3 regions of the Peribacillus frigoritolerans genome follow, and region 1 is predicted to be linked to each of the others. Evidence: riboswitches for the same ligand, from Rfam matches in the RefSeq annotation. Region 1 holds a riboswitch; each other region holds the start of a gene.
What was found. A riboswitch is a leader RNA that binds a small molecule or an ion and turns the genes downstream of it on or off. The one in region 1 is predicted to bind S-adenosylmethionine.
Positions count from the first base shown of each region.

Region 2: linked by a shared signal. The riboswitch ahead of ABOA58_RS14300 (YezD family protein) and the one ahead of ABOA58_RS02640 (sugar ABC transporter substrate-binding protein) in region 1 are both predicted to bind S-adenosylmethionine.
Region 3: linked by a shared signal. The riboswitch ahead of mtnK (S-methyl-5-thioribose kinase) and the one ahead of ABOA58_RS02640 (sugar ABC transporter substrate-binding protein) in region 1 are both predicted to bind S-adenosylmethionine.

Region 1 is NZ_CP158190.1:538,560-548,517, forward strand. It holds gene ABOA58_RS02635 (GTPase domain-containing protein) at 372-3,113, shown strand; SAM riboswitch class I at 3,208-3,313, shown strand; gene ABOA58_RS02640 (sugar ABC transporter substrate-binding protein) at 3,429-4,541, shown strand; gene ABOA58_RS02645 (sugar ABC transporter ATP-binding protein) at 4,598-6,100, shown strand; gene ABOA58_RS02650 (ABC transporter permease) at 6,102-7,106, shown strand; gene ABOA58_RS02655 (winged helix-turn-helix transcriptional regulator) at 7,399-7,758, shown strand; gene ABOA58_RS02660 (NAD(P)H-dependent oxidoreductase) at 7,831-8,361, opposite strand; partial or broken gene ABOA58_RS02665 (PadR family transcriptional regulator) at 8,561-8,893, shown strand; partial or broken gene ABOA58_RS02670 (ABC transporter permease) at 8,894-9,241, shown strand; gene ABOA58_RS02675 (nitroreductase family protein) at 9,409-9,958, opposite strand, start outside.
Region 2 is NZ_CP158190.1:2,905,731-2,915,688, reverse strand. It holds gene ABOA58_RS14330 (PLP-dependent aminotransferase family protein) at 309-1,703, opposite strand; gene pdxS (pyridoxal 5'-phosphate synthase lyase subunit PdxS) at 1,838-2,725, shown strand; gene pdxT (pyridoxal 5'-phosphate synthase glutaminase subunit PdxT) at 2,727-3,326, shown strand; gene ABOA58_RS14315 (SDR family NAD(P)-dependent oxidoreductase) at 3,483-4,229, shown strand; gene ABOA58_RS14310 (TetR/AcrR family transcriptional regulator) at 4,403-4,990, shown strand; gene ssuE (NADPH-dependent FMN reductase) at 5,202-5,735, shown strand; SAM riboswitch class I at 6,017-6,125, shown strand; gene ABOA58_RS14300 (YezD family protein) at 6,297-6,440, shown strand; gene ABOA58_RS14295 (phosphoadenylyl-sulfate reductase) at 6,612-7,316, shown strand; gene sat (sulfate adenylyltransferase) at 7,392-8,540, shown strand; gene cysC (adenylyl-sulfate kinase) at 8,583-9,182, shown strand; gene ABOA58_RS14280 (nitrite/sulfite reductase) at 9,200-9,958, shown strand, end outside.
Region 3 is NZ_CP158190.1:3,227,722-3,237,679, forward strand. It holds gene ABOA58_RS15790 (pyridoxal phosphate-dependent aminotransferase) at 1-1,091, opposite strand, end outside; gene ABOA58_RS15795 (carbon-nitrogen family hydrolase) at 1,191-1,973, shown strand; SAM riboswitch class I at 2,045-2,198, shown strand; gene mtnK (S-methyl-5-thioribose kinase) at 2,277-3,479, shown strand; gene mtnA (S-methyl-5-thioribose-1-phosphate isomerase) at 3,494-4,540, shown strand; gene ABOA58_RS15810 (LCP family protein) at 4,632-5,522, opposite strand; gene ABOA58_RS15815 (S41 family peptidase) at 5,637-7,124, opposite strand; gene deoD (purine-nucleoside phosphorylase) at 7,384-8,088, opposite strand; gene ABOA58_RS15825 (YozD family protein) at 8,329-8,499, opposite strand; gene ABOA58_RS15830 (hypothetical protein) at 8,678-9,385, opposite strand; gene ABOA58_RS15835 (ATP-binding protein) at 9,536-9,958, opposite strand, start outside.

The DNA of each region.
Region 1 (9,958 bases):
TTTATATGGATGAGGCAGGGTGATTTTGCTTTTTACCGTTTATAGGTAAGTTGAAGGGGTGGGCTTCTGGTAATTTAGAGGGAGAAGAATGGTTCGCTCACCTCTAGAAAAAACATATTTTCTCGAATATGGAAATGACATCTCTGTATCGGTTTATTAAAAACATTACAGTTCCAATTGTTTCTGTTTTAAAATTGTAAGAGTGGTGACATGTTGTTACCATATTGTTTTGCTAAAATAACATTTTAAGGTTTTGTAAATGATTTTTTAACTAAAGGAACCTATAGATTGAATGTTAGGTCTACTAGAAGGCTTATAGAATCAGTGATTATCCTTTAATTGAAAATATGAAATATATCGGGGGAATAAAGATGGACGAACGTCTGATCGGAAAAAAATATTATGAAACGATGATTGAGGATACAAGGAAGCACCCCATTCAAGCTTTGGGTGAAATGTTTCTCGTGGAACAAAAAAAGGAAATAGCGGATTTAACCGCAATTCGATTTGCTCAAGGAGAAATATATTTTCAGCATCATGACTATGAGGCAGCCATTTTTAAATGGGAAAACATAGAAGGGGAACTTGGTTCATGGGCGAAGAAAAACATCGCTGATGCTTATTTTGAACTGGAAATGTATTCAACCGCAGAGGATATCTATAAATCCGTCGATACGGATGAAGCGGTCTTGAAAACAGAGGTTCTTTTGCAACTGTTTTCCCTGTACATAGTGGAATCGAGAAATGACCTGGCTTCCAATGTCGTGAAAGAAGCGGTCGAGTTCCAACCGGACTACCCGAATGTCACGGAAATTGCACGCGCCTTTTTTGAAGAACAAAAGGATTGGAACAGTGCGGTTGTATTAGCGGCGAATGAAAGTATCCGTACAGAATCAATGGGCTGGTTCGATGTACTGAAAACGTATATCCAGCAAGGTGTTGCCCAATCGATGGATCCGGATTATTTTTCAACTGTCCTTGGTTCGCTTTACACACTCGACCAGGAACGTTTCGAAAAGGTGACGGTTGCCCTGTGGAAAAACTATAAATATACGGACTCTTATTTCGAATGGCTAAGAGTGATTAATAACTTGATAGATACCATCGAATTGAACCATGCGGATGTATGGGATGAGCTTTCCGTCTATTACAGGGATGCATATGCAGGTCTGTTAGAAGGAACGCATCTAATCAAGGAATTAAGTCCTGTCGTGCCAAGGTTGCTGGAAAACTGGCTCAAAATCGCAGACGGGGAGCTCTCGCTGTTTGCGGCGGCATCCGCGTTGTCCTGGAATGAAATCTTCCCGGATACGATCAATGCGTTGGTCATTCAGGACGCAGAGAGCCTGCTTTCGAAATCGCCTAAATTGGGTGGCGGACTGGAAGCGGGAGAGAAACTGTTCAATTCCATTATCCAGTGGGCTGAAGATAATGATTTAAAGGTTGGCAATAAGCTTAAATGGATGGTAGACGGGCTTAAGGATACCCGGAATTTCAATCTCCTTCTTGCAGGAAGTACAGGAAATGGCAAGACATCCTTTATTCAGTCAATCGTTGGCGAGAGCATTGCCGCTGAAGATCATTCTTCCCTAGTCAGTGTCAAAGACGGGGATGATTTGGAAATCCTTGAAATTACCGATACAGATAGCAAGGTTGTCGAGGAGCTAACTGATTTGGATGAAACACGCCGTCAGCGCGGGACTATTGTCGATGTGACGATCATCAGTGACTACCTAAGAAATAATCATCTGCGATTATTGGATACACCGGGGTTCAATGGGGAAAAAAGCGTGGAATCCGATTTCCAAGGCTATTTACATGGCAGTGATGGCCTGATGTTCGTTCTTGACGCCCGGGCGCCATTCACCGGCAGCGAACGGGATCTGTTATTGGAAATTCAAATGATGGCTCCGAAACTGCCGATTCATTTCTTATTAAATAAAATGGATACGATATACAGTGATCAGGTCGCAGTCCGGATGGAAGACGAAACATGGGATAAAGTGAATGCATATTTCCCGAATGCGAAAGTATTCGCTTTCTCCAAACATTATGACAGCAGGCAGCAATTGAAGGACCTTTCAGCCTTCCTTCAATCGAATTATCAAGATGATAATTGGAAGGAAAGAAGATCTGAAAAAATTCTGGCATTCATTCGTAAAACTTTATCTTATCTGTTAGAAAAACGGGCAGCCAATGAGCGGAAATGCGAGCATTCCATCTCTTGGAATGAACAGATGGAAGTCAAGCTGAATGGGGCGGTCAATCAACTGGCTGATTTGGAAACAGAAAAAAGTGAAAATATCATAAGGTCGTATCGTCTGCTTAAGGACGAAGTGAAAAATCAGCTTTATTCAAAAATTCCTGAGTTACTGAGGGATTGCTCTAAATCGTTAACGGAAAGCAGTGATTTCAGTCAGGTCCATGTACAGTTAAACCAGGAAATGAATGAGCGGATTCAAAACTTCATTTCTGACAAGATCATGCCTCAATATTACCGTTCTCTTCAAGACTGGATTGCCAGTTCCCAAATGGAGTTCACACAAAGCCAGCAGTTTATGGATGAGATGAGTGCCGGATTCAATGAATTATACAAAGAAGAACGGATTACGCTGGCAGGCGACTTCAGGGTATTGGATGACTGGCGCCGTGATGCCGACCGGATGACAAGCAGTATCCGCATCGAAAACGTCAATATCCTTTTGCGCAGGACTCCATCTCAATTACTGCTTAAAGGTGCAGGGAAGCTGTTTGGGGCGATACCGCAAAATAAAGCCAATATGTACAATCGTTATAAGAAATACCTAGAAAGTGAAGATTACCTGGATGTTGCGGAAATGATCACGGAACGTTTCCTTACCCAATTTGGATTGTTTGAAAAATCTTTGGATCGTGACATCTCCCTTTTCTATCGCGGTTCATTTGCCTTACTTCAAAAAACGATTGAGCAAACGCAGACTGAAATAAAAGACTACCAGGCTGCATTGGAGCATATGAAAGAAAATCCGGAAGTTTACCGTGACCCTATCACTTTATTCGAAGTGAAATTAAGGCAGTTGGAGAGGCTTGAAAAGATTGAGAAAAAGCGTCTAGCCCAACTACAAAGAAAATAAAAAATAACGGGGAACATTTCAAATATTCAAAAATCTATTGACTTTACGACTATATCCCTATAAAGTGATAATTACGAAAACGTAACACATATATCTCTTATCAAGAGTGGCGGAGGGACTGGCCCTAAGATGCCCAGCAACCGTTCCATTAGGAATTGGTGCTAAATCCTGCAAAACAGAAATGTTTTGACAGATAAGAGAGGGACAAGTCTGCAAAACAGCCGATTAAACCTCTCTATATTAGAGAGGTTTTTATTTTGGGATTTACACCAACTTAACTGATAAGACTAATAAGAAAAAATGGAGGGAAACAAGATGAGAAGGTCTATTAAAGGGATATTCATTTCAGCCATCGCTTCGGCTTTGCTTTTAACGGGTTGCTCTACAGGGCAGAGTTCCACAGAATCGAAGAAAGAAGAAAAAGTATCATTTGAAAATGTTCCGGAAAGATTTGCTGATGGAGATGGAGCCAGAATCAAAGTGATTCGTAAAATTGGCGGTGATGATCATACGGCCCAATACCTGGCGGGGGCGAAGGAAGAAGGAGAAGCACTGGGGTTTCAAGTGGATACGTACACAGCCAATGGTGATACGGCTAAATTCCATGATGCGATAGCGCAGGCTTTGGAGGAAGATTATGACGGCTATATCATTTCACATGGAGATGATGCAGCAACTGTAAATGACGTTCAAAAGTTGGTTGATGCAGGTAAAAGCGTTGTCACATTCGATTCAATAAGCGATCTATCTAAAATAGAAGGCGTGACATTAACTTCACAAGATGATGAAGCTTTGGCAACACTGGCATTTGATAAACTGATAAAAGAACAGAAAGGTGAAGCGGCAATTGCATATCTTTGGGTGGACGGTTTTCCTCCAATGGTACGAAGAAATGCAGTCTATCAGGAAAAATTAAAAGAAAATCCTGGAATTAAAGAAGTCGAAAGATTCGGAGTGGCATCTGCTGATACTTCAGTTCAGACACAAAATGCTGTAGCCGCAATGCTGAATAAATACCCTAAAGGTAAATTGGATGCCATTTTCGCAACATGGGATGCCTTTGCTATCGGTGCAGCCCGGGCGATTAAAGAGGCAGGCCGTGATGAAGTGAAGATATATGGAATAGATGTTTCGAATGCAGATCTCCAGGAAATCCAATCGGCTGATAGCTCATGGTCCTACACGGCAGCAGTGGATCCCAAGTTGATCGGTGCAGTGAATATGAGGATATTGGCTAAAAAATTAGCGGGCGAAGAAACGCCGCAAACCTATGACTTGGAGGCTTCACTTATTTCACAAAAGCAAATCCAAGCGTCAAAAGAAGCGGTGAACATGGCAAATCTGTCTGGTATTGTCGATGGCTGGGGTGTATCGACGGAATTTGAAGAAGATTGGATGAAAGTTTTGAAAGATCATTATAAAAAGTAAAAAGAGACACTCTCTTTAAGTAGAAGGGAGTGTCTGTTCAATAAGGGGGAATGGACATGGGCACGCAACTAGAAATGAAGAAGATTTCGATTGAATTTCCGGGGGTGAAGGCGCTGAGTGATGTTGATTTTTCCGTGAAATCAGGGACAGCCCACGCATTGGTCGGTGCAAACGGAGCAGGGAAATCGACGTTAATGAAAGTTTTATCGGGAGCCCATGTTCATTATTCAGGTGACATTTTTATCGATGGGATGAAGCGGGATATCCGCTCACCAAAAGCGGCTCAAGAACAAGGCATTCAAATTGTTTATCAGGAAGTGGATACCGCCCTCATCCCTTATTTAACGGTTGGGGAAAATGTAATGTTGAATGATATGGTCCAAAACATGGGAAAAAAACAGATGGTCCAATGGAAAGAGCTGCACAACCAAGCCGCTTCTATTCTTGAAGATATGAAAATTCGTGTCCCTTCGAAAAAGCTGGTAAGAGACCTTACCTTGGCTGAAAAACAGATGGTCCTGATAGCAAGAGCCGTTTCGACAGAATGCAAATTCCTGATTCTCGACGAGCCAACTGCTCCGTTAAGTCATACGGAGACGACAGAACTTTTTCGAATTGTAAATGAATTAAAGCAAAAAGGCGTGGGAATCATTTTCATTTCACATCGTCTGCCCGAAATTTTTGAAATCTGTGAGGAAATTACGATCATGAGGAATGGGGAGGGTGTCACTTGTCGAAAGAAGGAAGACATAACCCGTAACGAAGTTGTAGAGAACATGCTTGGGAAAACCATGGATGAACAGTTTCCTGAAGTGAATGCTTCGATTGGCGACGTTATTCTGGAAGTGAACGGATTGTCAGATGCAGAGAAAGTTAAAAATGTCAGTTTGAATATTAAAGCAGGCGAGATAATCGGCTTGGCAGGGTTGGTCGGGGCTGGGAAAACGGAGCTGTGTAAAACCCTTTTCGGCCATACGGCCATCACAGCGGGCGAAGTCATCCTGAATGGTCGAAAGATTTCCTTGAAATCACCGCACGAAGCAGTAAAAAGCGGTCTGGCACTTGTACCTGAGGAACGCAGGAAAGAAGGGGTCCTTGTTCAGGAATCAGTCTCGGCGAACTTGACGGCAGCCAGTCTTGGCAAATTCTCCAAGACATTCAGCTTCGTGAATCGCAAGGCGGAAAAGGAAAGAGCGAAGGAAATGATCGCAAGTCTCGGCATTAAAACTCCTTCAGGGGAAGTGAATGTCGAAAACCTTTCAGGTGGCAATCAGCAAAAAGTAGCCATCGGGAAATGGCTTATGGCCGATGCGGATGTATACATATTCGATGAACCAACGAAAGGGGTCGATGTTGGAGCCAAGAAGGATATATTCGAATTGATTGCAGAGCTTGCAAGGAATGGGAAAGCGATCATTTATGCATCATCCGAGCTTTCTGAAATCATTGGCATTACCAACCGGACATATGTGTTATATGACGGGAGCACTGTCATCGAATTAGAAACAAGTAAAACGAATGAAGAAGAACTACTATTCTATTCAACAGGAGGAAAATAGAATGAGCATACCCATTCCTGTTACACAGACAGCGAAAGCGAAGAAAAAGGTGGAACTATTCGACTTTTTCTATAAATACGGCACAATATTGACGATTATCATTCTGATTGGAATTTTTGCCGTGTCCAATCCATCTTTCATTCAAACTACAAATCTGGTCAACATCCTGCGTTCCATTTCAATCGTGACCATCATTGCGATCGGCATTACGATATCCCTGACCGTAGATGGCTTCGACCTTTCCGTCGGCTCCGTCGCATCATTGGCCAATGCCATCGTCATCTCGATGTTTGTCTGGTTTTCACAGGATACATTAATTGCTATATTAGCTGCGATCGGTGCCTCACTTGTCGTAGGGGCCTTGAATTCATTCATGATCGTTAAATTGAGAATTCCCGACATGCTGATGACATTGGCTACCATGTTCATTATCCAGGGAATTGCCCTTACCTATACAAAAGGGGCCACGGTTTCACAAAATATGGTCATGCCCGACGGGACATTCGCAACAGGACTAATCAGCCCGTTTTTCGCCAAAATTGGCCAGGTACCATGGATAATCCTGATCATGGCCGTCATTGTGATAGCGACTCATATCTTTTTGACTTATACGAAGCACGGTCGTTATATGTACATTATTGGGGGAAATAAGGAAGCGGCGAGACTTTCCGGGATATCGGTTAATAAATACAAAATCCTTGCCTATCTGCTTTCGGCTCTATTTGCTGCAATCGGGGGGATTGTCCTTGCTTCAAGGGTCATGACATCGGAGATCAATTCAGGGTCACCCTATTTAATGGATGCCGTCGCGGCAGCCTTCATTGGTTCCTCCGTTTTAGGGGCGGGGAAGCCGAATGCCTTTGGAACCTTTGTCGGAGCAGTCCTGATCGGAATCCTTCAAAATGGGCTGATCATGATGTCCGTTCCGTATTATGCGATGGATATCGTCAAAGGAACAGTGCTGGCCCTTGCGCTCGCTGTAACCTATTACAAGCAAAAACACTAAAATGAATTCGTTACGTTACTATACAGAAATCCAAAATGATGGAAAAATCCTGTTGGAATGCAACAGGATTTTTCCTTTTTAAAAAAGGGACGGGTTAAGGATATCTTCATCATTTTACTTACGCTAAAATGGGGGCAGGAGTACTTTTTGATCCCTCATTGTTGGAGTATAAACATTGACCACAATTGTAATTTTTATAGGAAACTTACTTTACCTTTCAATAAAATTGATAATGATCTATTGTAAAGTATGAACATTCATATCCTACTTAACCAAAGGAGAGTGTAAACTTATGAGCGAAACCTGTGTTCCGACTGGCGTGAAACCAAATGACACTGGCTTTGGATATACGTTGTCCTTAATAGGCGGAAAATATAAAATGATCATTATGTATTGGCTGTCTGAAAATAAGGTTATGCGGCATAATCAGCTGAAGCGGAGTATCGGCACCATTTCCTTTAAAACGCTAAGCATCATGTTAAAGGAGCTGGAGGCAGACGGCCTTATCATACGCAAGGAATTTCCCCAAATACCTCCAAAAGTAGAATATTCATTATCAGAACGTGGTCTATCTCTCATTCCATTGTTAAATATGATGTGCGAGTGGGGAGAGAAAAACAGTTTGCCAGCTCAGGAGACTGTACGGCCGTAGGTGTAGCTATTTTGATTAAATCAAAAGAAGTATTTCCCTAACAAGGAAATACTTCTTTAATGAAACTGCCTATTAAAGGTTGTCGACAAAATTCAAATAATCTTGTGCGCTTTTTTCCAATTCGCTTGCGGACGGCTGATTTTCAGCACCATAAAACGCAAAGAATGAACGATAGTCTGCATTGCAGTACAGGAAGGTAGTTTCAAAGGGAGATAATAAATGTTCAAGTGTATAGCGATATCTTCCGCCTTCCCTATAATCCTCTTTGTTAATTCCGGCAGATACAGCTAAAGCAGCTTTGCGATTCTTTAATTTATCGCCTCCATTTGAACCATATGCCCAACCATAAGTAAAAACATCGTCAAGCCATCTTTTTAGGAGGGGCGGACAATTGAACCAATAAAAAGGGAACTGTAAAACAAGATTACTATGCGATTCGATTAATTGCTGTTCTTTTTCCGCATTAATGTTTCCGTCAGGGTAAACCTTATACAATTCGTGTACTGTATACTTTTCCGGATATTTCCTTAGCGCTTCTACCCACCGCTTATTTATGACGGATGTTTCTAGACTTGGGTGTGATACGATAACAAGAGTTTTCAAAGATTTCTCCTCCTTAATTTTTATTTATTTTAAGTATAAAGTGCACTCTGCAAGTACGTAAGTATGCACTTTTAGTATAGGTACTTACCTAAAGGAGAGTGTTAAATCAGGTATAACTAAAAAAACGGTTAGTTGAATTTGTAATATTTTATTAAATTAATACCTTGCAATATAAAGTAATATAAAATATTTAATTACAATATGTGAAAAAAAGGATATTAATAAGGAAGTCTTAAAAGGTCATATAGACAAGCTCATCCTGTCACTTTTACATAGGAGGGATATGTACGGCTTTGAATTAGCCAAAATTGTTCGTGATATGAGTGATGACCAATTTGAATTAAAAGAAGGTACACTTTATCTGTTTTTAAAGAGATTAGAAAAGAATGAATGGATTTCTTCTTACTGGGGGGATGAGCAAGGACCAGGAGGATGAAGAAAATATTACAGACTTACATCAGTGGGTGAAGAAGGATTTAAACAAAAGCGCCTGGAATGGGAAGTTGTAAGAGATGTGATTGATTCCTTTTAGATTGGGGGAAATAAGGAAGCGGCGAGACTTTCCGGGATATTGGTTAATAAAAACAAAATCCTTGCCTATCTGCTTTCGGCTCTATTTGCTGCAATCGGGGGATTGTCCTTGCTTCAAGGGTCATGACATCGGAAATCAATTCAGGGTCACCCTATTTAATGGATGCCGTCGCGGCAGCCTTTATTGGTTCCTCCGTTTTAGGGGCGGGGAAGCCGAATGCCTTTGGAACCTTTGTCGGAGAAGTCCTGATCGGAACAAAATGGGCTGATCATGATGTCCGTTCCGTATTATGCGATGGATATCGTCAATGGAACAGTGCTGGCCCTTGCGCTCGCTGTAACTTATTAAAATGAATCCGTTACGTTAATATAGTGATAAATCTGTATGTAGAGGATTTAAGAGGCTGATAGCTAGCGGTGAGTTTTAGCTATAAGAGATAGGGGAAGAGGGTTCTTTTTAACCCTCTTTCCACACTAATTTCCAATATCCGAATTTTAAAAAAGTAATTACACTCACTATATTTTGTTTTTATAAATGACTTTGTTAACATCGTGTCTTACTGTTTTGTGACCTTCTTTAATTCCTTTCCCCATGGCAATAAGCATAACATCTAAATACCTATCAGAAATTTTTAAGGCTGACTTTAATTGTTCGGAATCATACCCGGACATTGTAATGGTTTCAAGACCTGCCTCGTTCGCCAATAAAACTAACGACATTGACGCCAGGCTTGCGTCTCTTATTAATTCAACCTTTAAATCTTCTTTTGATTTATTTAGATAATAATTGATTGCCGCGTTTGTTAGATAATCTCTTACTGATGCATCAAAATAACCTTTTTGAAATTCATCCTCATGTATCATTATGATATTTTCTTTTTCAAATGCTTGATAATCACCTAGTATAACAATCAGTACTGAGGCTTCAATTACCTGTTGTTGATTAAAAGCGATGGGCAGTAACAAATTCTTTAAATATGGTTCATCTATAACCAGGTATCGTGTTGCTTGAATATTGTTTCCGTTAGGCGATTTACTGGCTCCTTCAATAAGTGTCGCCAACGTT
Region 2 (9,958 bases), 2.4 Mb from region 1:
TTTTATCCGATCCACACCGCACATTATTCGACCGTTCACCGTATTATTCGGACCCCGTGCATTCATTTTGCGGTCATATATTGAAACCGTTCCCTTCCGCCAACTTCCTGCCTCGCCTCATCAAAGCAAGCATTTAGGCGGGTCTCGGCTAGCCAGCATTCGGCAAGAGTGTAGGTTCAATCTGTTGTGGTTTCATTCCAAATAAAAGTATTGGTTAAAATCATGAAAGGGAATTAGGAAAAGACCATTCCGAACCCCATTTTGTCGACAAACTTAAAGAAGTTCACGAAAGTGAACTTCTTTTTTCTTTATAAACCCCATGAGTTCAATAAAAGGTGAATGGCTTTTTCCAATTCGGATTCAGGGATCCCTGCAAAGCCCAATATGATTTTTGGAGGATGTTCGTCAATTTTTTCGATCGAATATGTCGATAAGCCATAAATTTTAATATGGTCTTCATTTGCCTTTTGAATAAGTGTCTGTTCATCCATGCCGTTCTTAACGATGAGGACGATATGCAATCCTGAACGCTCTCCAATGATTTTTATTTGTTGATGGGGTTTAAACAGCTCGATCACTTTATCCAACTTGCGACGGTACACTTTCCTCATCCGATTCAAATGCTTTTCAAAATCCCCTTCCTTCATGAACTGTGTCAATACATGCTGATCAATCCGAGAAACGGTTGAATGGTAAAAAGATAATTCCTGTTGATGCATTTGTAACAATGGAGCGGGAAGAACCATATAACTGATTCGAATTGATGGCATCAATGATTTTGAAAATGACCCTAAATAAATCACCTTATCACTAGCATCCATACTTTGTAAGGAAGGGATTGTTTTTCCACTATAACGAAATTCACTATCATAATCGTCTTCGATAATATAGCGGTTTGCAGCCCCTTGAGCCCAGTTCAACAATCGCGTCCGTCTGTTAACGGATAGGATTGTCCCATTGGGGAAGTGATGTGAGGGAGTGACATACACGACGTCGATGTTTGAATCTTCAATTTGGTTCACCTTTACGCCTTCTTCATCAATTTGCAGTGGATGGACTTCATTTGGGTAGCTTCGTAAAATCCGGTGAATCAAGTGATACCCAGGATCTTCAACACCATAGATGGCATTTTTATCGAATAGAAGGACAAGCTGCTGCAATAAAATTTCCATTCCTGCACCAATGATAATCTGTTCGGGAACACAGCGTACACCACGTGCATGATACAAATAATGGGCAATTTCACATCGTAATTCATATTCCCCTTGAGAATCCCCAAGTAAAAGAAGATCTTGATGTGATTCATCGATTTTGCTTTTCATGTATTTTCTCCATTTTTCAAATGGGAAGTGTTCTGTGTCAATTTGGCTGGGATGAAAATGATATAGCAATTCCCCTTCTTTATGATTGATTTGTTCCACTGATACTTGGTTAGTTTGTGTATACTCTAAATCCTCGAATGTTTGAATATAGTACCCTTTTCTTGGTATGACTTCAACGTATCCTTCAGCAGTCAATTGTTCATATGCAGTCTCGACAGTATTTTGACTTATTTGCAGGAACTCTGCCAATTTCCGTTTGGAAGGCAGTTTTGTGCCGTAAAGAAGACGGCCATCAATGATTTCTTTTTTAATATATGAATATAATTGTTCGTACAAAGGTACTTCACTTAACCGATTTAAATCGCAAGAAAGCATATTCATTTTGTTTCCACCTTTTTTTATAAATTTACTGACCCTATTAAATTTATTAAAACTGACACTTTCAATGCGGTCAACTCTTTTTTATACTAAGTCTAACAAATCTAAAAAATGCAAATATTAGGGGGAAGAGAAAAATGGAAAAATTATTAGGAACTGACACAGTAAAAAGAGGAATGGCACAAATGCAAAAGGGTGGCGTAATCATGGACGTCATTAACGCAGAACAAGCAAAAATCGCAGAAGCATCAGGTGCTGTGGCTGTCATGGCATTGGAAAGGGTTCCTTCCGACATCCGTGCGGCTGGCGGCGTAGCAAGAATGGCAGATCCGCGAATTGTAGAGGAAGTAATGAATGCAGTGTCCATCCCGGTCATGGCTAAAGCAAGGATTGGTCATATCGTTGAATCAAGGGTCCTGGAATCCATGGGAGTGGATTATATCGATGAAAGTGAAGTGCTGACTCCTGCTGATGAAGAATACCATATTCTAAAAAGTGATTTCACCGTACCTTTCGTTTGTGGCTGCCGTGATTTAGGTGAAGCTGCACGCCGTATTGGTGAAGGAGCATCAATGCTTCGTACAAAAGGAGAACCAGGAACGGGTAATATTGTGGAAGCTGTGCGTCATATGAGAAAGGTACAGTCACAAATTCGTAAAGTGAGCATCATGAGTGATGATGAATTAATGACAGAGGCAAAAAATCTTGGAGCCCCTTATGAAATTTTAAGAGAAATCAAACGCACAGGTAAATTGCCTGTAGTTAATTTTGCAGCCGGTGGAATTGCGACTCCAGCAGATGCAGCATTGATGATGGAATTGGGAGCAGATGGCGTTTTCGTTGGATCTGGTATTTTTAAATCTGAAACTCCAGAAAAATTCGCATCGGCAATCGTTCAAGCGACTACATATTTCACTGATTATGAATTGATTGGCAAGTTGTCCAAAGAGTTAGGCAGTGCAATGAAAGGAATTGATATTTCCAAACTAGCTCCGGCAGAACGGATGCAGGAACGTGGATGGTAATATGATAACTATCGGTGTTTTGGGTTTACAGGGAGCAGTTGAAGAACACTTGAATCAAATCAAAGCTGCCGGCGAACAAGCAGTTATAGTAAAAAAGCCGGAGCAGTTGCTAGAAATCGATGGCTTGATCATTCCAGGCGGAGAAAGCACGACGATGAGGAAACTAATGGATCGCTATGGATTTATGGAACCGGTCAAAACTTTCTTCGAAGATAAAAAACCAATTTTCGGTACATGTGCAGGGATGGTATTAGCGGCCAATGAATTGACTGGCGATGAGAAGGCCTATCTTGGACTAATGGACATTTCCGTGAAAAGGAACGGATTTGGACGTCAAAAGGATAGTTTCGAGGCTGAACTATCAATCAAAGGAATGGAAACCCCTTATAAGGCAGTTTTCATCCGGGCGCCATTTGCTGATGGAATTGGAGAAGGTGTAGAAGTATTGGCTGTTTATGAAGAGAATGTAGTGGCTGCGAGACAAGACCATGTCCTCGTTAGTGCGTTTCATCCAGAATTAACAGGTGATGATCGTTTTATGCAGCTTTTCATTGAAATGGTGAAGACATCCATAAGTAAGGCCGAATTGAAAACCTGTTAAAAAAATGAAGCTGTCCTAGTAATAGGACAGCTTTACTTATGAAAGCTCAAAACCCTATATAAATACATATTGCTTGAATTAAATATTCCTTACTTTTATAATAAAAAAAAGTAAGTAAACACTTACTATATTTTTAGTGTTGAAAGGGGAATGTACATGACAGCAAGAGTTGCAGTTATTACAGGAGGAGCAAGCGGTATTGGCCGGGCCACATGCTTGAAATTTGCAGCAAAAGGGGACAAGGTCGTTGTTGCGGATTTTAATGAAGGAATGGGACAGGAAACCGTTGAACAGATTACAGCGTATGGCGGAGAGGCCATTTTTGTAAAAACGGATGTTTCTAAGCAGGAAGATGTTGAATCCTTAATCAATAAAGCAGTGGAAACATTCGGAAGGATCGATATCATGTTTAATAATGCCGGCATCGGTGCAGGCGGTATGATCCTCGATCAAGATATGGAGGGTTACTTCAAAACGATTGGAGTGAATCAGCACGGAGTTGCCTTTGGAATCATGGCAGCAGGACGGAAAATGAAGGAGCTAGGTAACAAGGGTGTCATTATTAATACGGCTTCTGTGTTTGGTTACTTAGCTTCCCACGGAACCTTTGCCTATCAGGCGACTAAAGGAGCTGTAAGAATGATGACACAGACAGCTGCTTTGGAATTAGGTGCTTATGGCATACGGGTAGTGGGCATTGCGCCAGGCGGGGTTGACACTCCTATCATTCAAGGCTATAAAGATATGGGAATCATCGATAAATTGAATGCAAGTCAAATGCGCGGTAAATTAATTAAGCCAGAAGCCGTTGCAAATGCCGTCTATCTATTATCTTTAGAGGAAGCGGATGCGATCAATGGAAGTGTAGTCATGGTCGATGATGGCTATGCATCCTTTAAGTGATTTTCTCTATAAGAAAACATCGTCCCAATCAGACGATGTTTTCTATTTATGATATATGGGAATATTGAATTCTAATGAATCAAAGGTAATATTGACCGATTGATACCATCGGGATATCATGGAAAATAGATTGGTGAAACCGGTCTTATCATTATAAAAGAAGGTTGATATTTTTGAAAAAAGGGCAGCAAACGAAAGAACGAATCATAAATGTAGCCCGGACTCTTTTTGCCACTAAAGGTTTTGACATGACAAGAACGAATGAAATTGCCTCTGCTTGCAATGTTTCCGAAGCTACTATTTACAAATACTTTGACAGCAAAAAAGATTTGCTATTGGCTACCATTACCCCTGATGAGAAAGAGGAATCTGAAGATGGGACTAGCCATCTATCTACGGATGATCTAGTGGAGAATCATGTTTGCACCATGATAAATAAAATTCTTGATAATAAAGAACAGTTTTCGATACTATTCAGGGAAACACAATTTGATCAAGATATTTCTAAGCAATATGTAGATCAGATTTTCAAGCCGAATGCCAGGCATATTGAAATACAGAAGAGAATAGATAGTGGTGAGATACAGTATATCTCTGATATTATCCTATTTAATGTAGGGATCATTTCTTTCACATTGGCATTATCTACACATTATGAGATCCATCAGCAGAAAAAGGAGCCATATTTTACTTCTGAACGAATTAAGAGCATTGCTCAACTTTTGGTATATGGTATTCATGGCAAACAAAAACATACATAATGAAACGGTCATATTTGCGGCTTGATGCTCAAGCCCTTCAATATGACCGTTTTATTTTCCTTAAGATCCGATGGAGTAAACTTGAAAATTTTTTAAACCAGAGTGTAAGATTTGACTTATATTTTTCAGACTATTACGATAAATGCATGCTGTACGAAATGCTTACGAAGATTTTATCTTGAAATCATGTAATATTGGAGGGGGAGATTAAATGACCGATATCGTAATTTTATCAGGAAGTCCGGCTATTCCGTCCAGAACGGACATTTCACTAAAACATATTCAATCATTAGTCGAAAACGAAGGTTTTACCACAGCTTATTTCTCAATTACGGATTTCTCAGCAGATGATTTATTCCAAGGAAAATATAATAGCGAAGATATCTTAAAGCTTTCAGAGAAAATTCAAGCAGCTAGAGGTGTCATTATTGGTTCACCGGTTTATAAGGCTTCTTATACAGGTGTATTGAAGGCCTTGATCGATTTGCTGCCAGAAGGTGCTTTTAAGGGTAAGCCAGTACTGCCAATCATGATTGGCGGAAGTAACAGGCATCTATTGGCGATTGACTATGCACTTAAACCATTAATTTCAATATTAAAAGGCGAGCCGCTGCAGGGGATTTATTTCGTTGATAAAGAAATAGATAAACAGAATTCAGAAAACCCGATAAATGATTTGCATTTAATTGATCGCGTCCAGAGTCAAGTTCAAGAATTTGTAGAAGCGATACAGTTAAGAAATTAATGAATTCGAGTAATTCCTTCTATAAAAAGGACTGGAATTCGAGAAATTATTTTTTCAAAGAATGACAGGCGCCAATAATAGGTTTGTTAATGAAAATAGACTCATTTTTTTGGATGCTTTATCTAAAAAGACGAGTCTATTTTCGTATTTACATGAACATAAAATCATAATCGGAATAGTGTGTATAAAAATAACAGTTCATCCATAATATTAAACCAAGTTATTTTATAAGAAAACTCCATTGACAAGGATTAAATATATGTTAATATTTAAAATAATAAAACTTATCCAGAGCGACGGAGGGAATTGGCCCTTTGAAGTCCAGCAACCTGCATGATCGATGCAAGGTGCTACCTCCAACAAAATGTTGATCATTTTGGAAGATAAGGTAAAGATATTTACCTTGGGATCTTTCCATCATGGAAAGATTTTTGTTTTTTGGGAAAGTTGTAGGCAAACCATAACAATGTAAGGTTGTTTGGAATTATATAAATCTAAGAAATTCATTGAATCAGCGGTGAAAATAAGAAATTCGCGGATTTTCTTAAAGGAGGAACAGGCTTGGATAAAGAGAATCAGCTTGAAGAAATATTTGAACGACTTCAAGAAATGCTTAATTCTATGAAATATGGATCCATTACACTTATTGTCCAGGATGGTAAAATCATTCAAATGGAAAGAAATGAAAAATTAAGAATTAAATAAGGTATCTGCTGACTAGAAAAACTAGAGGCGGGTTTAACTGATATAAAGAGAGTATTGGTTAGATTCGTCTCTTTTTTCCTAGAGTCAAACAATTACAACGGGCATTGATCAACAGTTACTCTAACCTGATACAGCAAGTTTTTAGAGGGGGCTACAAAGTTGGCTGCATTAATAAACTATGAAAATTTCAACACTGGGGATTTCCCTGTATTTCCCGAAGACAGTGAGACAAAAGGTGCTTTGGAAGTTCTGCAATGGGCGAATGACCATTATGGAAACGAACTGATTTATGCTTGCAGTTTTGGCATAGAAGGCATCGTGCTTACGGATTTATTGGCGAAGGTCAATCCTTCTGCCAAAATAGTTTTCCTTGATACAGATGTTCATTTTGAGGAAACTTATCAATTGATCGAGCAAGTGAAAAAGCGATATCCAAAGCTTTCGATCGAAATGAAGAAACCTGCCTTGACGCTAGAGGAACAAGCAGCGGAATATGGGGATGAATTATGGGTTAGAGATTCAAATAAGTGCTGTAATATCCGTAAAATCATTCCGCTTACCGATGTGCTTTCAACGGCAACAGCATGGCTTTCGGGACTGCGGAGGGAGCAATCCGAAACAAGGGCTTTAACCGAGTATATCAATAAGGATAATAAGTTCAAGTCAGTTAAAATATGTCCACTCATACATTGGACATGGAAAGATGTTTGGCGCTACGCCCACAAAAACGGACTTCCATATAATATCCTGCATGATAATGGATATCCGAGCATTGGATGTAAAACATGTACAGCACCAGCCTTCAATGCAGATGATTTACGCTCTGGCCGTTGGCAAGGAGCTCAAAAAACGGAATGCGGATTGCATTTATCTTAAATAAATAAAAACCATAGGCTTAAATAAATAAAAACCATAGGCTTAAATAAATAGAAACCATAGGGGGAAATTAGCATGACAATCAGTTTACCGCACGGAGGAACATTAATCGATCTTTGGGAACCAAATTATGATATTAGTAAAATAACAAAGTCAATCGAAATCGATCAAATTGCTTTAAGTGATCTTGAATTGATAGGCACTGGTGCCTACAGTCCAATTAAAGGATTCTTTACAAAAAGTGACTACGAGACAGTGGTCAAGGATTTGAGGCTTAGCAGCGGTCATGTATGGAGCATCCCAATTACGCTTCCTTTGACCGAAGAAACTGCAGAAACCCTTACTATAGGTGAAGAAGTAACGTTGACTCATGAAGGTGAAACATACGGGGTTCTCTCCGTTTCCGATATTTACACGCCAGATAAGCAATTGGAAGCGACATTAGTATATCAAACGGATGATGAGAAGCATCCTGGAGTGAAAAATTTATATAACCGCGGTGATGTATATGTCGGTGGGGAAATAAAGTTGATCAAGAGAATAGAGCGTCCGCAGTTTCAAGCTCACTATTTGGACCCAGTCGAGACAAGGAAAGCTTTTGCTGAAAAAGGCTGGGAAACGGTTGTCGGCTTCCAAACGAGGAACCCTGTTCACCGTGCACATGAATACATTCAAAAGACAGCATTGGAGATAGTCGACGGCTTATTCTTAAACCCTCTTGTAGGTGCCACCAAATCAGATGACATTCCGGCAGATGTAAGAATGGAAAGCTATAAAGTGCTGCTTGAAAAATATTATCCTAAGGATCGCGTCTCCCTTGCAGTTTTCCCTGCTGCCATGCGTTATGCAGGACCTAGGGAAGCCATTTTCCATGCGATGGTCCGTAAAAATTATGGTTGCACACATTTTATCGTCGGACGTGATCATGCGGGTGTGGGCGATTATTATGGAACATATGATGCTCAAAAAATCTTTGGGAATTTCAACGCAGATGAGTTAGGGATCACGCTATTATTCTTTGAACATAGCTTTTACTGTAAAGCATGTGGCAATATGGCTTCCGCTAAAACTTGTCCGCATGGCAAGGAAGACCATGTCATCCTGTCTGGAACGAAGGTAAGGGAAATGCTGCGTAACGGAGAAATTCCTCCAGCTACCTTTAGCCGTAAAGAAGTCATCGAGGTGTTGATTGAAGGTCTAAAAAAGAATGAAGTTTATAACTGATCGGACATAAATTGAAGGATCACATGAAGAGGGGGATTTTTAATGAGTAAAAGTACGAATGTCACTTGGCATGAAACGTCATTGACCAAGGAGCTCCGCCGGAAGCAGAACGGCCATGAAAGCACAGTTCTATGGTTCACTGGTCTCTCGGGCTCCGGAAAATCGACGATTGCGAATGCAGTCGCTAAAGAGTTATATAATCGGAATATTCGAAGTTATGTTTTGGATGGTGATAATATCCGTCATGGTTTGAATAAAGATTTAGGTTTTTCTGAAGAGGACAGAACCGAGAATATTAGGCGAATCGGTGAGGTTTCCAAGTTATTCGTGGATAGTGGGCAGTTCGTATTGACCGCCTTCATATCACCTTTCAGGGCAGATCGGCAGATTGTACGTGATTTACTTGAAGAAGGGGAGTTTATTGAAGTATACATAAAGTGTCCAATCGAAGAGTGCGAAGTGCGTGATCCTAAAGGTCTTTATGACAAGGCGCGTAAGGGAATCATTAAAGATTTTACCGGAATCGACTCTCCTTACGAAGAACCTGAACAACCGGAAATCATTTTAGAATCCGACCAATACAGCATTGAAGAGTGCGTTGAACAGGTAATCGGTTATTTGTCAGCAAAGAAAGCGATTTAATCAAGGAGGATAATATAATGGTTTACGAGAAATTTTGGTCGGAAAATCCACTAATCGCTAAAAATAAAACGGAAGTCTGGAAATTGGAAAAAGACGGCTTGAAGATATTTGATGATATTCCACATTACGCAGCAAATGGTTTTGATTCCATCCCTAAGGAAAATTGGGATATGTTCAAGTGGGCAGGTCTCTACCTGCAACGGCCAAAAGAAGCTGGTTATTGGATGATGCGTGTCGTTATTCCCGGCGGTATCCTGACTTATGATCAACAAATTACGCTGGCAAACATCGCTAAAGATTACGGGAGGGGTGTATATGACATTACAACCCGTCAAGCCATTCAATTCCATTGGTTGACCATTGAACAAGTCCCGGATATCTTAAATCGTTTGGAAAAGGTTGGAATGACTACGGCTGGTGCTTGTGGTGATATCACACGCAATATCATCGGGAATGCATTGGCAGGCATCGATCCTGACGAACTTTTCGATACACGCGAGGTTCTATATGATGTATTTGAGTATTTCCGCCTTAACGAAGACTATTCGAACCTTCCTAGGAAATATAAAATGTCCATAAGTGCTAATATCCATAATGCATCAAATGCTGAAATCAACTGCGTTTCTTTCAATCCAGCAACTAAAGAAATTGATGGAGTAACGGAAGTTGGTTTTCACGTAAAAGTAGGCGGTGGGCTGTCCTCCGTTCCGATGCTGGCAGAGGAACTTGATTTATTCATTTTACCTGAAAAAACAGTCGAAGTAGCGGCAGCCATC
Region 3 (9,958 bases), 2.7 Mb from region 1:
CCTTCGCCAAATTCACCGAATCCATTTCCTGCAGCAACAGCAACGTGGGCATGCGTTAATAAATAGTCTGCAAAACGCTCGGACGTAAAACCTTTAGGTACTTTGAGCCAGGCAAAAAATGATGCCGCAGGAGCTTTGACATCCCAGCCGATTGCCCTCAATCCCTCAATGAAAACATTCCTTCGCCCCTCGTACATCTGCACTAACTGCTCTACACAGCTCTGCGAGTCAAGCAAAGCGCTTGCCGCAGCTTCTTGTATCGCAGGGAAGAGACTCACATAAAGATGGTCTTGTAATAGTTCAAGAGCTTCTATGACACTCTTATTCCCCACTGCGAAGCCGACTCTCCACCCTGCCATATTGTATGTTTTCGATAGTGTGTATATTTCTATTCCTATTTCCTTCGCTCCCTCTGACTGGAGAAAGCTTACCGGTTTTTTACCGTCGAATCCTATCGCTCCATAAGCGAAGTCGTGGACCACACAAATTGAATGCTCTTTTGCAAAAGAGACGGTCTCATCAAAGAAACTTTCAGTTGCAGAAGCACCTGTGGGATTGTTCGGATAGTTCAAGAACATCATTTTCGCTTTATCAAGTACTTCTTTATGTATGTCACTGTATTTTGGAAGGAAAACATTTTCTTCTGTCAAGGGCATGAACTCGGTCTTTGCCTGGGCTAAAACAACACCGGAAAGATAATCCGGATAGCCGGGATCCGGAACAAGGATCGTATCACCCGGATTCAATAAACACTGCGGCAGTTCGACAAGACCTGCCTTTCCCCCGAAGAGAATCGCCACTTCACTTTTCGGATCCAGCTTGACACCGTATTCACGTTCATAAAAGACGGCAGCAGCATCTTTTAAATATTGATGCCCCCGGAATGGCGAATATTTATGATTAATCGTTTTTTCAGCGGCAGACTGCAAGCTTTTTACGATATGGTCTGGTGTTGGCTGATCAGGGTTTCCCTGACCTAAATTAATGACATCATGTCCTTGCTCCGTGATGGCATTGACTTTTGCGACTAGTGAGGCAAAAAACTGCTTAGGCAGGTCCTGAAGCTGTCTGGATTTTTCGAATTGCACCATTTATACACCTTCTCTGAAATTTCTTGAAATTCTAGTCACAAATGATATATGTTTATCATAGTCTTGTAAAGCATTTTTTACATATGGGGGTTTTAAACGATGAAGTGGAAAATAGCTTGTATTCAAATGGATATAGCATTCGGGCAACCGGATATCAATTTTCAGGTTGCCAAACAATGGTTGGAAAAAGCAGCACGGTCGGAACCCGATATCGTCATTTTACCAGAGCTTTGGACAACCGGATACGACTTAAGCAGGTTAAATGAGATTGCTGATCAAGAGGCCGAAAAAACGATTGAATTTCTTAAAACACAGGCAAGGAAACACGAGATTCACATCGTAGGCGGTTCCATTGCGAAAAAAACGAGCAAGGGAATCTATAACACCATGATCATCATCGATAAACAGGGAAATCTCATAAAAGAATATGATAAGCTTCACTTATTTCAGTTAATGGATGAACATCATTTCCTGAAGCCAGGAGAAAAGGATGGTTTATTTACTCTTGATGAAAAAATATGTGCTGGTTTCATTTGTTATGACATCCGTTTCCCTGAATGGCAGCGAGCCCATACCGCTAAAGGCGCCGAAGTTCTATTCGTTACGGCTGAATGGCCAAAGCCGAGACTCGATCACTGGAGAGCCTTATTGATTAGCCGTGCCATCGAGAACCAAGCCTATGTTGTAGCCGTTAATCGCTCAGGCTCTGATGTCAATAATATATTTGCCGGTCATTCCTTGATAATTGATCCTTGGGGAAATATCATAAGTGAAGCCGGAGAAGGAAACGAACTCCTGACAGGCACCTTGGACTTCAATAGAGTTTCGGATGCACGTAACAAAATACCTGTATTCGAAGATCGCCGTCCTGATTTTTATTAATTTACCCATTGACAAACTATTTAAAAAGTTGATATTATTTTCCCGAAGATTAAAATTTCAGAAAACATTTACTCTTATCAAGAGCAGGCTGAGGGATAAAGGCCCTATGAAGCCCAGCAACCGACTGTAATACCATTGTGAAATGGGGCGGATTCACCGCCGGATTATAAAATCCACAGAGCACGGTGCTAATTCCACCAGAATTCATATTCTGGAAGATAAGAGGTCCGAAGCCAAAACTTCTGCCTCTTTCTATATGAAAGAGGCTTTTTTATTCTTATTTTGAATCCGGAGGGGAAAAGAATGACTCAAAACCATTCAAATTTTAAGAGATTGACAAACGAAACAGCTATAACCCTTGCAAAAAAACTTGGGTTGGTCAATGCGGATGCAAGTTTAACATGTAAAGAAATCGGCGATGGAAACTTAAATTATGTTTTTCATATTACAGACACAGTCACAAATAAAGGAATTATAATTAAACAAGCGGTCCCTTATGCCAAGGTACTTGGCGAAAGCTGGCCGCTGACATTGAAAAGAGCTGCGATTGAGGCGAATGCGTTGATTCATTTCAGAAGTTATTGCCCAGAATTCGTACCGCAAGTCTATTATTCTGATGAACAGCTTGCCATCACGGTCATGGAGGATTTATCGCACTTGAAAATCGTTAGAACAGGATTGATCGAAGGAGATTCATATCCATTGCTTTCTCAGCATATTGGTGAATATGTTGCGAAAACGGCATTTTATACATCCGATTATCATTTAGAACCCTCTGCGAAAAAGGAAGTGGCCCGACATTTCACGAATCCCGAACTCTGCAAAATCACTGAGGTCTTTATTTTCACGGATCCATTTTTTGAGGAACTCCCGGGAGATTTCGAGGTGGAATTGACAGATGCCGCCAAAAATATATGGAATGATAAAGAAGTGATCCTTGAGGTCGCTAAGCTGAAACAAAGCTTTGAAACCGAGCAGGAAGCCTTGCTTCATGGTGATTTACATACTGGAAGTATATTTGCAAGTGAAACTGAAACAAAGGTTATCGATCCGGAATTCGCTTTTTATGGTCCAGTTGGTTTTGACCTTGGTCAATACACCGCCAACCTTCTCTTTCAGGCAGTCACACGTAATAGCGCTGGAAAGGAAGAGATTTTCACACACCTTAATGAATTTTGGAATGCCTTTGAAGAAACTTATTCCGAATTATGGGAAGGCCAAAATAAAAGCCCATTTCGCCATGTGAAAGGTTATCTGCCTTATTTACTGACAAAATTCAAAAAAGATGCATTCGGCTTTGCCGGCTGTGAAATGATTCGGCGAACCATCGGACTTTCCCATGTTGCCGATTTGAATGTCATTGAAGATAAAGAAACAAGGATCGCTGCCAAAACGGCTACATTGGAAATTGGTGCTTTATTAATTAAAAAACGAGAAGAATTGGATGTTCCAGCTGTCATTGAAGCGTTGAAGCATCGTACACTGCCATCTTATTCAACCATTTAAAAGGAGACCTGCACATGACAAAGCTAGCACCATTACCTTATTCGGTACAATGGGCTGATTCCCATATTACATTATTAAATCAACAAGCCCTGCCTTCCATAACTGAATTTATTGAACTTCATTCTGTTGATGATGTATATGACAGCATTTTGACATTAAAAGTTCGCGGTGCCCCAGCAATTGGACTGACGGCAGCATTTGGTGTTGCACTTGGTGCCAAACAGGAAACAACCGCTGAATTAGCGGAATTCAAGAAAAATGTAGCGAGGCATATTGAAAAACTCGCCTCTTCACGGCCAACTGCTGTCAACCTTTTTTGGGCGTTAAGGAGGATGGAAAATACCCTGCAAGCTGCGCAAAGCATTTCAACTGCCAAGGAAGCACTTGTATCGGAGGCTAAAGCCATCTTTGCTGAAGATGAAGAAATGTGCAGGAAAATCGGGGAACATGGTTTATCCTTATTCACTAGAGGAGATTCCATTCTAACGCATTGCAACGCTGGGGGAATTGCCACGGCTCGGTATGGCACAGCCTTGGCTCCCTTCCACCTGGCTAAAGAAAAGGACTTTCCGCTAAAAGTGTATGCATGTGAAACAAGGCCTGTCCTGCAAGGGGCGCGTTTGACTGCTTGGGAATTGATGCAAGCGGGGGTGGATGTCACATTAATTTCTGATAATATGGCTGCCCATACGATTCACCAGAAAGGAATAAATGGAATCATCGTCGGTGCCGACAGAATTGCGGCTAATGGAGATACAGCCAATAAAATCGGGACATTGGGATTGGCCATATTAGCCAAGCACTTTGGTATCCCTTTTTACGTGGCCGCACCATCAACTACATTCGACCTTACTCTCGAGTCCGGTACTTCCATCCCGATCGAAGAACGGAATGAAGCGGAAATCACCTTTATTCAAGGTGTTAGGATTGCTCCTGAAAACGTGAAGACTTTCAATCCAGCCTTTGACGTTACACCGAATCATCTAATTACCAGCATCATTACCGAAAATGGCATCATAACACCGGATTTCATTAAAAACATCCCGCTTTTTGTTAAATGATCCAGGTTGCTTTATTGATGATAAAAAACGAGAAGGATTTCGTATCTCTCTCGTTTTTGTGATTATTCTTGCGAGGTCCACAATACAATTTTTATTTTTTGGAAAAGAACTCCTGAAGTGCCTTCTTATTTTTAGTGTAGTCTATTTCCAAAACGGCTCCGGACTGGGGATATATTTCATCATTAAAGCTTCCTTCCACTGGAACCCTTAAGGTTTCGACGGTGTCCGGTGAATGGAAGACGGCTTTTGGACCCATTTCCATTATTGTTTTCAGTCCAATATCTGTATCCAAGTACGAGAGTCCTTGTTCGATTATACTAGGAAGGGCTGCCATCCCTTCGAAGGATGAGATTTGATTTATAAACGCTGTTTTTAATTGAACCATTACTTCTTGTTGACGCTCAACCCTTCCAAAATCACTTTCATCGTCATGTCTAAAACGGACATATTTCAATATTTCCTCCCCATGTAAAACATTTTTACCGACGCTTGCTTGAATGCTCATATCATCAATGATTTCCTGGTCCACATTCACCGCTAGCCCCTCAGGTGCAAGTAAATCGACCATCTTCACGAATCCCTGAAAGTCAATTACCGCTACATGATCGACCTTGACACCAAAGTTTTCCTGTATGGTTTTCTTGAGAAGTTCCCTTCCACCATAATAATAAGCTGCATTTATTTTGTTATATCCTGATTTATTCCCGGGGATTTTCACATAACTATCACGCATAATCGAAGCCAGCTTCAGTTTTTCCTGCTCAGGAAAGTATTTTGCCAGTATAATCGCATCTGATCGAGATTTTTCCTCTCCCCTTGTATCAACACCAATTAACAGAAATGTTTTCACACTTTCCTGGTTCTCTTCTTTGGTTAGTTTTTTTTCCGTACCTGCATTTCCATTTTGTTTGGGTAAAGGGGCATAAGTGCAGCCTGCCAGAATCAAGATCAATAGATATATGAACAATACCTTTTCTTTCATTACCTCACCTCATCGGAAAATTACCCCTATTCTCTGCCTAATATTGGAATCCTATGCATTAAACGACAAAAAAAGCCTGCCAACGATAATCGCTGACAGGCTATTCGGGCAAAATCATTTATTGATTTCTTTCTTTAATACTTCTACCGCCTTTTTCACTTGTGTGTCATTCTTAAGGATTTTCTCCTGGATGACCTGCATCAATTTCACGGTAGTATCATCTTTAATGGTGCCAGTTTCTTTAATTTTTTGTTCCCTTTGGAATGCTGTGACCGCATTCGTTGTTGCTTCATCAAAGAATCCATCTACCTTACCCGGATCATGTCCCGCTTCCTTCAGCATCTCTTCAGCAGCTTTCACTTCACTCGAAGAATCAGATGCTTTCAATTCCTTATCGGGCGAAATGTACGGAAGGCTGGCATAACCAGGAAGCTTCACAGTAATATCCGGCTTGATCCCTTTTTTATGAATCCAATTGCCTTCAGGAGTCAACCATTTAGCTGCCGTATATTTGAAGTTAGATCCATCTTCAAAGTCTTCGGCAGTCTGCACTGTCCCTTTCCCAAATGACTTGACACCAATCAATGGAATGTCCGCAGATTCACTGACAGCCGCTGCAACGATTTCAGAAGCACTGGCACTTCCGTCATCAATCAACACGACTACCGGGATTTTCAGTTCTCCATCATTCTCCGATTTATAGACTTGTTTTTTCCCGCTGCGCTCCTCAACTTGAAGAACCACTTCCCCATTAGGTATGAACAGGCTTGCCATTTCTATTGCTTGATCAAGCAGTCCCCCCGGGTTTCCCCGCAAATCCAATACGAGACCCTTCATATCCTTCTTCGACATTTCTTCAAGCGCCGTTTTCAGCTCTTGGACTGTATGTTCGGAAAAACTGGTCACTTGAATCTTGGCAACTCCATCATCAAGCATTTCCGCATAAACCGTCTCAATCGGAATTGTGTCCCGTTTAATGGTGAGCTCAATCGGTTCCGACTCACCAGCTCTTGAGATGGATAGATCCACTTTCGTACCCTTCTCGCCCCTGATTTTCAGGACAGCTTCAGAAGAGCTTAGCCCTTCAACGCTTTTACCGTCCACACTTAAAATGATATCATTCGGCTTTACCCCCGCTTTTTCTGCTGGGGACCCTTTTATCGGTGAGACGACCATGATTTGTCCATCCTGCTCCTGAATCTCGGCACCGATTCCTTCAAAAGATGAAGAGATGCTTTCATGGAAACTCGATGCTTCCTTTTTATCCATGTAAGCAGAGTAGGGATCATCCAATGATTTGATCATTCCATTAATTGCGCCGTCAACCAGCTTTTCTTCATCAACCTCTTCATAATAGTTATCTTTTATCTTATCGTATGTAGTATACAGCTTTTCAAATTCCGCATGCTTATCCGGTGCTAATGACTCTACTTTTTCATCTCCAAAGGTCAAGGCTATTGTAGTAATCCCTGCAGTTAGAAATATGACTAAGAAAATCCCCATAATGAACGTAAACTTCTTTATTTTAATGAATTTCCCTGCCTCTTTTGGCTGTTCTTGATTTTCTTCTTCCACTGAAGCCTCACCACTTTCATTCTTCATGACGATATAAACGATTTCTTTCTATTTTAACAGCTTTCATGACAATCGAAAAATAATTGTTATCAAAAATAACAACTTATGACCATATGTATTTTTTTACGCCTCGCAAACGTTAAAACATAGAGAAAACTCCCTGGACTACAGGCATCTATTGACATTACAAAAATGGGGCTACCAAGGAATAACTGAGCCTGTATCCAACTGTCATTATACAGCTTCACTTATTCCTGGTCACCCGCCTGTCATTTACATCCAATTATCAGTCCTGGATAGCTGCTTCCAATGCCACTTCAACCATTTCGTTAAAGGTTGACTGGCGCTCATCCGCCGACGTTTCCTCACCGGTTAAAATGTGATCGGAAATGGTTAATACAGATAATGCTTGGCGGCCAAATTTAGCAGCAAGCGTATAAAGCGCTGCTGATTCCATTTCTATTGCAAGGATTTGGTATTTTGCCCATTTTTCCAAATCACTATTATCGTTATAAAACTGATCGGCCGTAAAAACATTACCGACCTTCAATTGCAAGCCCTTAGCTGTGCCGGCGTCATAAGCTTTTCTTAGTAATTCGAAATCCGCCGTTGGGGCAAAGTCCACCCCGCCGAAAGTCATGCGGTTCATTTGGGAATCGGTGGAAGCACTCATTGCAAGGATCACATCCCTGACTTTTACATCCTTCTGAATCGCTCCTGCAGTTCCCACACGAATCAGCTTCTGGACATTATAGCTATTCATCAATTCATTCACGTAAATCGAAATGGATGGGACACCCATGCCTGTACCTTGTACAGAAATTCGTTTCCCTTTATATGTCCCTGTATATCCAAACATGTTACGAACTTCATTATAAAGTTTAGCATCCTCTAAAAATGTTTCAGCAATATATTTTGCACGCAACGGGTCCCCAGGAAGTAAGACCGTTTCCGCAATTTCATTTTCTTTTGCACCAATATGTACGCTCATACGACTATGTCCTCCTTAACTTGTGATTGAAATGATATTCAAAAACTACTATACCATATCAACCACAAGTTAGGAAAATCGAACCTTATCCTAGAACTTGAAAAAGATAAGGAAACTGGAAGTCATGAAAAGACTTTGACACCCTTCCTTTAAACCGCAACAAAACGGCGGAGGTCCGCCGTCTTTTTTTAAGGTTAATAAAATTAAGGGATAGGAAGCTGTTAACCGTCTTATGACAGGTTACTCATCGACTTCTTCATCAATTATGCACTTTTCAAGAAGATATTCGAATGTGATGTCAGCAAGATCTTCAACTTCAGCTTCTGTTGGAAGATAGCCCCGTCTTATCAATTCTTGAAAAAAGAATTCCGCTATCTCTTCTGTATCAATAAAAACCTCAATTTCTCGCAAATCATCGCCCCCTTATTTAAAGGTCTATGAATGTGTAGAGACAAATATACCAGTAAGGCATCCCATTATGGAAAATCATTTGAAGGGCTTATATTTATCATGATCCATCCGTGTTCAATTTGAATGGAAGCTTCTATAGGGAATTTTGAAATTGCCCTTTAAAAATTCAGGATACCTTTCACTTCGTTTGCTTCTTTTTATGATCTGGATAAATTTCCTCTGCCGCCTTTTCAATTTTAGCAAGGGCGATCTTCATGATGTGACGATATTCATCATCGCCAAAATGTTCGTAGAGCTTACAATAATCATTATATAAATCCAACAGTCCATCAATCATTTCCTTTTTTTCATTTTTTGTCATTGTCATTTCTCGCTCACCTTTACCAGGGTTGTTTTGTTTAGCAATGATAGCAAGCTCATTTTTCTTTTTAGGAAGTAGCAGACCCAACTTTTTAATGATTCCATCTGCACGTTTAGCATCGGCTATCAAAGTTAGTTCTTCCTCATGCGCTTCAAGCCATTCACCATCAGAGATTCTGGATAACTCATAGATTACATCCTCCCAGGCATTTTCCTTATAGCGCCAAATTTCCGTTCGATAGCCGATAATCTTGAAATAATCCTGTTCATACCCATCCACCTGGACCAAGTCACCTAATAAATATTTATATTCAATATCGATTTGTTCTTTTTGATAAAGGATTTCACCTTCATATTCATTTATCGATTGCAATGTTTTTTCGATATAAAGACCTTCACTATAGTTCACTTCATACACATAAGCACCATCGAGAAATTTTACATCGGTTATATTCCCGACTGTCCCATACATTGTTATTACGACTGTATCGCCTAATTTAAATTTCGGCTGTTTTTTTTTGCCCATAAGAGACATCCCCCAATATGGTCCTTATCGTTTGATTAGTAAATTATATGCACAAACAAACATGGAGGTTAATGGAAAAGAGAGGGCATTTTGCTCATTTAGCTAAGTAACCGGCCCATTTATTAAACGGCACTACAACCAAAAACCGCCTCATTTAATGAGACGGTTCGTAGTGGGAATGATGAGCGTCACTTTCGTTCCTTCGTCGCGGACGCTTTCAATTTGAAATTTCCCTTTTAATTCCTCCATTATCTGAATGCACGTCGCCACACCTAATCCGTTTCCATCCGGTTTGGTGGTATAAAAGGGCATGCCGATATTTTTTAAATTCTCGGGACTGATGCCTTTCCCATCATCGCTGATCACTAATCTTACATAATGGGACTCGGAAGTATGATGCAATTCAATCTGCCCCCTTGCTTCGATGGCTTCACAAGAATTATTCAAGACATTCAAGAGAACCTGCCTTAACCGGTTCCTGTCTGAATAAACAACGACAGAGTGTGTCACTTCATTTATTAGTCTTACATGAGAACTCGGAATTGAAGGGATATAGGTATCTATTATTTCTTC